Linked DNA regions of Roseibium sp. Sym1. The protein of the gene in region 2 interacts with the protein of the main gene of each other region in a pairwise test. Links are inferred from orthologs where the notes say so. Each region holds a gene or a part of one and is shown on either strand. Other genes may lie near its edges.

Region 1 (3,854 bases), 2.2 Mb from region 2 along the record:
TCAGGCCGGCGGCAAAGCCGATCGCCGAGCACAGGCAGGCAAACCCGATCCGGTCCCAGGTGAAATAGGCGCCGGCGCGCACGAACCGATGCCAGGCCCCGTCGGCCGGCCGCTCCCCGGTCACGGCGTCAGTCTCAAGCTTTGTGGAAGTGTCCATCTCGCCTGTTTCGTCCTGTCCAGTCCCCTTGTCCGGAGGTCATCAATGCCCGACAGACATTCATATTCGGTTACCCCTCCGCATTTTTCAGGAAAGGGCCGACGGGCCGGGCAAGACAAACCGCGGATGAATTTGCGGAACATCTTTATTCATCGGCGAAGTGCTGCTATGTCCCATGCCATGCATCACCAGGTTCTCATAATCATCGCCAGGCCGATGATCGCGACGACGCGAATTACTTGCCCGGCCTTCGGCTGACGCGATCTGCGCGGCGCCAGGGACCGGGATCTTCCTGTTTCTAGATTGCAGTCCCGCAAGGGACGGCAGTCCTTTTCCCATATGATTGCGGGCAAAGCGCCCGAACGACCGGATCGACTTGACGATGACCGAGACAGATAAACGCGACTATTCCGAAACGCTCAACCTGCCGCAGACAGACTTCCCGATGCGCGCCGGCCTTCCCAAGAAGGAGCCGGAAATCCTGGCCCGCTGGGAACAGCTCGAGGTTTACAAAAAGCTGCGCGAACAGGGCAAGGACCGCAGCAAGTTCGTGCTGCATGACGGCCCCCCCTATGCCAACGGCAACATCCATATCGGCCATGCCCTGAACAAGACGCTGAAGGACATCGTCACCCGCTCGATGCAGATGCTCGGCTACGAGAGCAACTACGTGCCGGGCTGGGACTGCCACGGCCTGCCGATCGAATGGAAGATCGAGGAACAGTACCGCGCCAAGGGCAAGAACAAGGACGAGGTGCCGATCAACGAGTTCCGCAAGGAATGCCGGGAATTCGCCGAGCACTGGATCGACGTCCAGCGCAAGGAGTTCAAGCGGCTCGGCATAGAGGGCGACTGGGACAACCCGTACCTGACCATGCGCTTTGAAAGCGAGGCGGTGATTGCCAACGAGCTGATGAAGTTCGCCATGTCCGGCCAGCTCTATCGCGGCTCCAAGCCGGTAATGTGGTCGGTCGTGGAAAAGACGGCCCTGGCCGAAGCCGAGATCGAATATCACGACCACAAGTCCGACATGATCTGGGTGAAATTCCCGATCGTGAGCGCCGGCGGCAGCGATGAAGCCGCCGTGGAAGAGCTGCTGGACTCGTCTGTCGTTATCTGGACGACCACGCCCTGGACCATCCCGGGCAACCGCGCGGTCTGCTTCTCCGCGCGCATCGCCTATTCCATCTATGAGGTCACACAGGACGGCCTGCCGGACGACAACTGGGTGCAGAAGGGCGACAAGCTGATCCTCGCGGATGCGCTGGCCGACGATGTCTTCAAGAATGCCCGCATCACCGATTTCACCAGGCTTCGCGCGGTGACGCCGGACGAACTGGACACCTTGACCCTGGCCCATCCGCTCGCGGAGCTGGACCTCGGCGGTTACGATTTCGATGTGCCGCTGCTCGACGGAGACCATGTGACGGACGATGCCGGTACCGGCTTCGTGCACACGGCGCCGGGCCACGGCGCGGACGACTTCGAGATCTGGATGGCCAAACGCACTGAGCTGGAAGGCCGCGGCATCAACACCGCGATCCCGTTCACGGTCGCCGATGACGGCTTCTACACCAAGGACGCGCCCGGCTTCGACGGCTGCGAGGTGATCACTCACAAGGGCGAGAAGGGCAAGGCCAACAAGGCGGTCATCGAGAAGCTGAAGGAAGCGGGCAACCTGATCGGCCTCGGCCGTCTGACCCACTCCTATCCGCATTCCTGGCGCTCCAAGAAGCCGGTGATCTTCCGCAACACGCCGCAGTGGTTCGTCTACATGGACAAGACGCTCGACGGCGAGGGAGACACCTTGCGCACACGCGCCCTGACGGGCATCGACAATACCCGTTTCGTGCCGGGCAGCGGCCAGAACCGCCTGCGCTCCATGATCGAGAACCGCCCGGACTGGGTGCTGTCGCGCCAGCGCGCCTGGGGCGTGCCGATCACCGTGTTCATCCACAAGGAAAGCGCCGAGATCCTGAAGGACGAAGCGGTCAACAAGCGCATCTTCGACGCCTTTGCCGCCGAGGGCGCGGACGCCTGGTTCGAGGACGGCGCCAGGGAACGGTTCCTGGGCAACGACTACAAGGCCGACGAGTGGGACATGGTCACCGACATCCTCGATGTCTGGTTCGATTCAGGCTCCACCCACGCCTTTGTCATGGAGGAGCGAGAAGATCTGTCGCCGAAGCGCAAGGTCGATGGCGGCGACGATTACGTGCTCTACCTGGAAGGCTCCGACCAGCATCGCGGCTGGTTCCATTCCTCGCTTCTGGAAAGCTGCGGCACCCGCGGCCGTCCGCCCTATGACGCGGTGCTGACCCACGGCTTCACCATGGCCGAGGACGGTCGCAAGATGTCCAAGTCGCTCGGCAACCAGGTGTTCCCGCAGGACATCATCAAGCAGTATGGCGCCGACATCCTGCGCTTGTGGGTGGCCTCGACCGATTACTGGGAAGACCAGCGGCTGGGTCAGGAAATCATCAAGACCAATGTCGACAGCTACCGCAAGCTGCGCAACACCCTGCGCTGGATGCTGGGGTCGCTCGCCCATGCCAAGGGAGAAGAGGTCGCCCATGACGACATGCCGGAGCTGGAGCGGCTGATGCTGCACCGGCTGGCCGAGCTCGACACGCTGGTGCGCGAAGCCTATTGGGAGTTCGACTACAAGAAGATCACCCACCAGCTGTTCACCTTCATGACGGTGGAGCTGTCGGCGTTCTATTTCGACATCCGCAAGGACGCGCTTTACTGCGACGCCGCCTCGTCGACCCGCCGCAAGGCCGCTCTCTACGTGATCGACAAGCTGTTCAACTGCCTGGTCACCTGGATGGCGCCGATGCTGCCCTTCACCATGGACGAGACCTGGACCTCGCGTTACGGCGAGGGCTCCTGTGTCCACCTGGAACAGTTCCCCGTGGTGCCTTCGGAGTGGCGCGACGATGCGCTGGCGGCCAAGTGGGCCAAGATCAAGACCGTCCGCCGGGTGATCACCGGGGCGCTCGAAGTGGAACGCCGCGAAAAGCGCATCGGCTCCTCGCTCGAGGCCCATCCGGTGGTGCATGTCACCGATCCGGAGCTGATGGCGGCGCTGGAAGGCAAGGACATGGCGGATATCGCCATCACCAGCCAGCTGACGCTGTCCGCCGATCCGGCCCCGGAAGGCGCCTTCACGCTCGACGACACAAAGGGTGTGGCCGTCGTGCCGGCACTTGCCGAAGGCACAAAATGCGCCCGCTCCTGGAAGATCCTTCCCGAGGTCGGCTCCGATCCGGACTATCCGGACGTGACCCCGCGCGACGCCGAAGCGCTCCGGGAATGGGACGCGGCACATGTCGCGGCCTGATCGAAAGGTGTTCTGAAGGCTCATGACCGACACCGACAAGTCCGGTTCCTCCGTTGCGAAACGGCCCCTTTTCTGGGGCCGTTTCAGCAGCTTCGTGCTCCTGGTTGCCCTTGCCGGCCTGGTTCTGGACCAGGGCACCAAGGTGTGGCTCGTGCATGGATATGACCTTCAGCTGAACGGGCCGGTCGACCTTTTGCCGGTTCTCGAAATCGTGCTCGTCTGGAACAGGGGCATTTCCTACGGCCTCTTTCAGCAACACAGCGAGCTCGGCCGCTGGCTTCTCGCAGGTCTCACCGTGGCGGTGACCGTCGGACTTTGGATCTGGTCGGCCCGCAGCACCTCGCGGCTGGTTGC
Region 2 (3,309 bases):
GCAATTGCCATAACCGCGTGACAGGATGGTCGCACTCCCCGGGCCCAGCCGTTCGGCGAGAAAGGCCAGGTCTTCCTCCGTGTGAGGCAGCAGCGACAGGTTGATGACATGCGGTCCCGATGCCTCGCCGGACCCGGCAACGTGCTCATTGATTTCCGGAACGAGCGGCGGCGCGTTGAAGATATTCGGGCCGAGCGTGTCCGGCATCGTGACCGCGTCCTGTGCCGTTTCGAAGACCGAGTCGAGAACCTCCGTCGGGAAGGCACCGACCTCGACATAGTCCGCCGCCGGATATTCGCCGCCGGGCGTGCGCCGGACGCGCCAGACGCCGGCCAGAACGGACTCCTGCGCCTGCAGATGCGCGCCGCCGATCACGGAGACTTCGCCCTCGCCGAGCGCCTGGTTGACCAGATCCAGGTTCGCCGGCTCCAGATGGCTCAGATCGAGACGGCGGGCAGGACCTTTCGGGTCATATCCCTTCAAGTGACCAACGAGAGTTTCCAGAACGCCCAACCCGTCCGAGAGACCGCCGGTCTCTTCCGGCTCCGGCAGATCCGGTGCCTCGAATGTCATCATGCCGGACGGCATCTGCATGTATTCCAGGACACCGCCGTCCTCGTCCTGCGGCTGGCTGCCGGGCCCGACCAGGGGGCCGGTCATCGGCCCGTCGAAAGGATCATTGATAGTGCTCATGGTCATTCTCCCTTCGCCGAGGATCAGTGGGTGTGAACGCCGGCCGGCGCGCCGCAGCCGTCCGGAAACCTGAAAGGCGGCGGGTCGCTGGGTTCGCGGCTCAGGATCTCGGAAATTTCGTTGAGATAGTCGGCCCAGTCCCGCACCCCCTGGATGACGCCCAGATAGTGCCCGTGCCGAAGAAAAACGAGGCTCGGGAAACGGTTGAAGCGGTACCGGCGCTGGAGCTCGCGCTCGCTGCCGCGATCGGCCACGAACGCGGCAATGTTTCCGGAAAACGCCTTGTGGAGTTCCGGCAGGATCACGGCCACATCGTTGCTCTCGGCGAGGCGCTCGGCATCACCCGGAAAAAAGACCATCGAGAACGCCGCATCCGTTGCAAGCCTGTCGAGGGTCGTCTCGTCAACGACAGGCAACGCTTCGCGTTCAATGATCGATGTCAGCAGCGGTGAATGCATCGCTTGTCCTTTCCTTGAAATCCTTTTCGGGGGATACGTCCGGTTCATCCGTCCTTGCCGCAACCAGATCGGCAAAGAGGTGATCCACATCCGTTTCACCCTGCATCACCAGTTCAAGCGCCTTGAGCGCATCTCTCGTGCGTCTTGCCGATACCGGGTCCATGATCTCGCGCGCGGCGCCCAGGAACGTCAGGACCCAGGTCCCGGGCTGAACGTTGCCAACAAGGCGGACGTCGATCTCGTGCTCGCCGTCCTCTGCCCGGCACCGCGCGAAACCGAAATCCGACGAGATCACCTGCATGGGAATGCCCAGGCACATCAGCTCTTCTCCGCCGGCCGTGCGACCAGTTCGGCGACTTCGGCTTCGAAGTCGACCGGACCGGACCAGCCGTCCCCGGCAAGCAACCGGCTATCGCCATGCCGAAAGGCATCGGCGGCGTTCGGCCGGCCGGTCTCGTAGCGGCCGAGCGTCATTTCGAGGCTGGCAATGGTGTCGTCTTCACCAAGCGGCGCGACCCGCGGCCGGGCCTCGACGCCGAGATCGGAGAGGAACGTGAGCGCGCTGTCGATGGCAGGGTCGATCTGGTCCCTGACCTGCGGACGCAGGCTGCCGCCGTAATCCTCCAGCTCGACCGGCTGAACCCCGATCAGCAGCAAATGGTCGGGGTAGTCGCCCAGCATCTCTGCCATGGCGAGCACTTCCTGAAAGCCTGTCTGATGAAGCGAGATCTTCTTGGCGCCGAGGAATTTCGGCACTTCGTCGCCATGAACGAGCTTCATGGTTCCGGGTTGTATTCCGTAGTCGACGGCATCGAAGACGATCAGGACATCGGCATCGCGAATGTGCTGAACCAGGTAGACACCCTGGGTGCCGCCATCCATGACCTTGACGTTGTCATCGAAATCGTAACGGCGGTGCAGCTCCTCGACGGCGCGTACACCAAATCCCTCGTCCGCCCACAGCAGATTCCCGATCCCGAGAACCAGCACGGCGGGAGCCCCCTCTCCCATGGCACTCTCCTCCCGCGCCTCGTTCACTCCAGGCGAATGAGCGGGCGCCTTGTTGCGTCTTGTTGGCCTCTACTGAGCAATCGATGTGCCAACTCGCCGCACCCTCTAAATTCCTTGATTTACCTACTGTTTTTTGACGAAGCGCGAGATCATGTGAAAATTTTTCTTTCAGATTTCGAGCAAACTGGAAAGAAAGCTTTCACTGGAGGATTTTCCAAGGACATCGGAAGTGGATGAATTGCTACCGATTGGGCAGCGGAAAAACAGCGTTTTCGGCCCCCCAAAAAAACGGCGGGCGCTTACGCCCGCCGGGAAAGGTTGAAAATTGCCTGCCGGTTCGGCCAGGCGGCCTATTCGTCGGCGATCGGCTTGTCGTCCCGGAACGTCCGCCATCCGGAGAACATGGATGAGATGATCGACTGGCGGGACATGATGTCTTCGCGGACCGCCGCGTAAACATGGACGATCACGAAACACACGATCACCCAGAGGCCGAGATGATGCCAGGTGTGCACGTCCTGGCTCTGTCCGAAGAGCGGGATGATCCAGCTCGAGAACAGCGTGTACTGCCAGGTTCCCATGCCTGTTCCTTCGCCGTAGAGCGCGAATCCGGTGAAGATCATGAAGACGATGCACCAGACGAACAGGACATGCATGACGAGCGTGGCCAGCGGATTGTGGCCGGCGTATTTCAGCGGCTCCTTCGCGAACATCGCGTACCACTTCACCTCGTGCAGCAATTCGCTCCAGAAGCGGGCGCGCCAGACCGGCGGCAGGAAAATCTGCCGGGCATGCTTGTTGCCGACAAAGGCCCAGTAGATCCGGAACAGGAACGCGACCGCCAGGATGTAACCCGCAACGAAGTGAAGGTAGCGGATCCATCCGAACAGGAAGCTGTCATAGGCTTCTCCCCCGATGGCAGGCGGAGGGGACCCGATGAAATACCCCGTGACGCCGAGGACCAGGATGGCGAGGGCGTTGACCCAATGCCAGATCCGGACCGGTGCCTGGTAGATATAGACGGCTTCCTCCTTGTGGGAGGCGCTGCCTGTGGCGGCAGGCTTGGCAGGTTCGGCGGCGCCGGACCCGATTGCATCCATGGTCATGACCGCCTCCTATGTGATCGCCAGGGCGAGGCCGCCGGCGC

What was found.
Region 1: the proteins of O6760_RS10985 (region 2) and ileS interact in binary tests that used the Escherichia coli proteins (3 or more experiments, as listed by UniProt). The link is inferred for Roseibium sp. Sym1 from one-to-one orthologs.

The regions. Positions count from the first base shown.
Region 1 is NZ_CP114786.1:206,066-209,919, forward strand. The notes cover bases 163-3,700. They hold ileS (isoleucine--tRNA ligase), read left to right. Parts: upstream 163-539; coding sequence 540-3,500; downstream 3,501-3,700. Other genes in these bases: lspA (signal peptidase II), read left to right, coding at 3,523-3,700. Also shown: O6760_RS00950 (glycosyltransferase family 87 protein), read right to left, coding at 1-157; more of lspA, read left to right, coding at 3,701-3,854. UniProt on the Escherichia coli protein: Catalyzes the attachment of isoleucine to tRNA(Ile). As IleRS can inadvertently accommodate and process structurally similar amino acids such as valine, to avoid such errors it has two additional distinct tRNA(Ile)-dependent editing activities.
Region 2 is NZ_CP114786.1:2,413,123-2,416,431, reverse strand. What follows is about bases 317-3,309. They hold O6760_RS10985 (HyaD/HybD family hydrogenase maturation endopeptidase), read right to left. Parts: upstream 2,163-3,309; coding sequence 1,470-2,162; downstream 317-1,469. Other genes in these bases: O6760_RS10975 (HupE/UreJ family protein), read right to left, coding at 3,278-3,309; cybH (Ni/Fe-hydrogenase, b-type cytochrome subunit), read right to left, coding at 2,513-3,262; O6760_RS10990 (HypC/HybG/HupF family hydrogenase formation chaperone), read right to left, coding at 1,120-1,470; O6760_RS10995 (hydrogenase-1 expression HyaE), read right to left, coding at 717-1,151; O6760_RS11000 (hydrogenase expression/formation protein), read right to left, coding at 317-693. Also shown: more of O6760_RS11000, read right to left, coding at 1-316.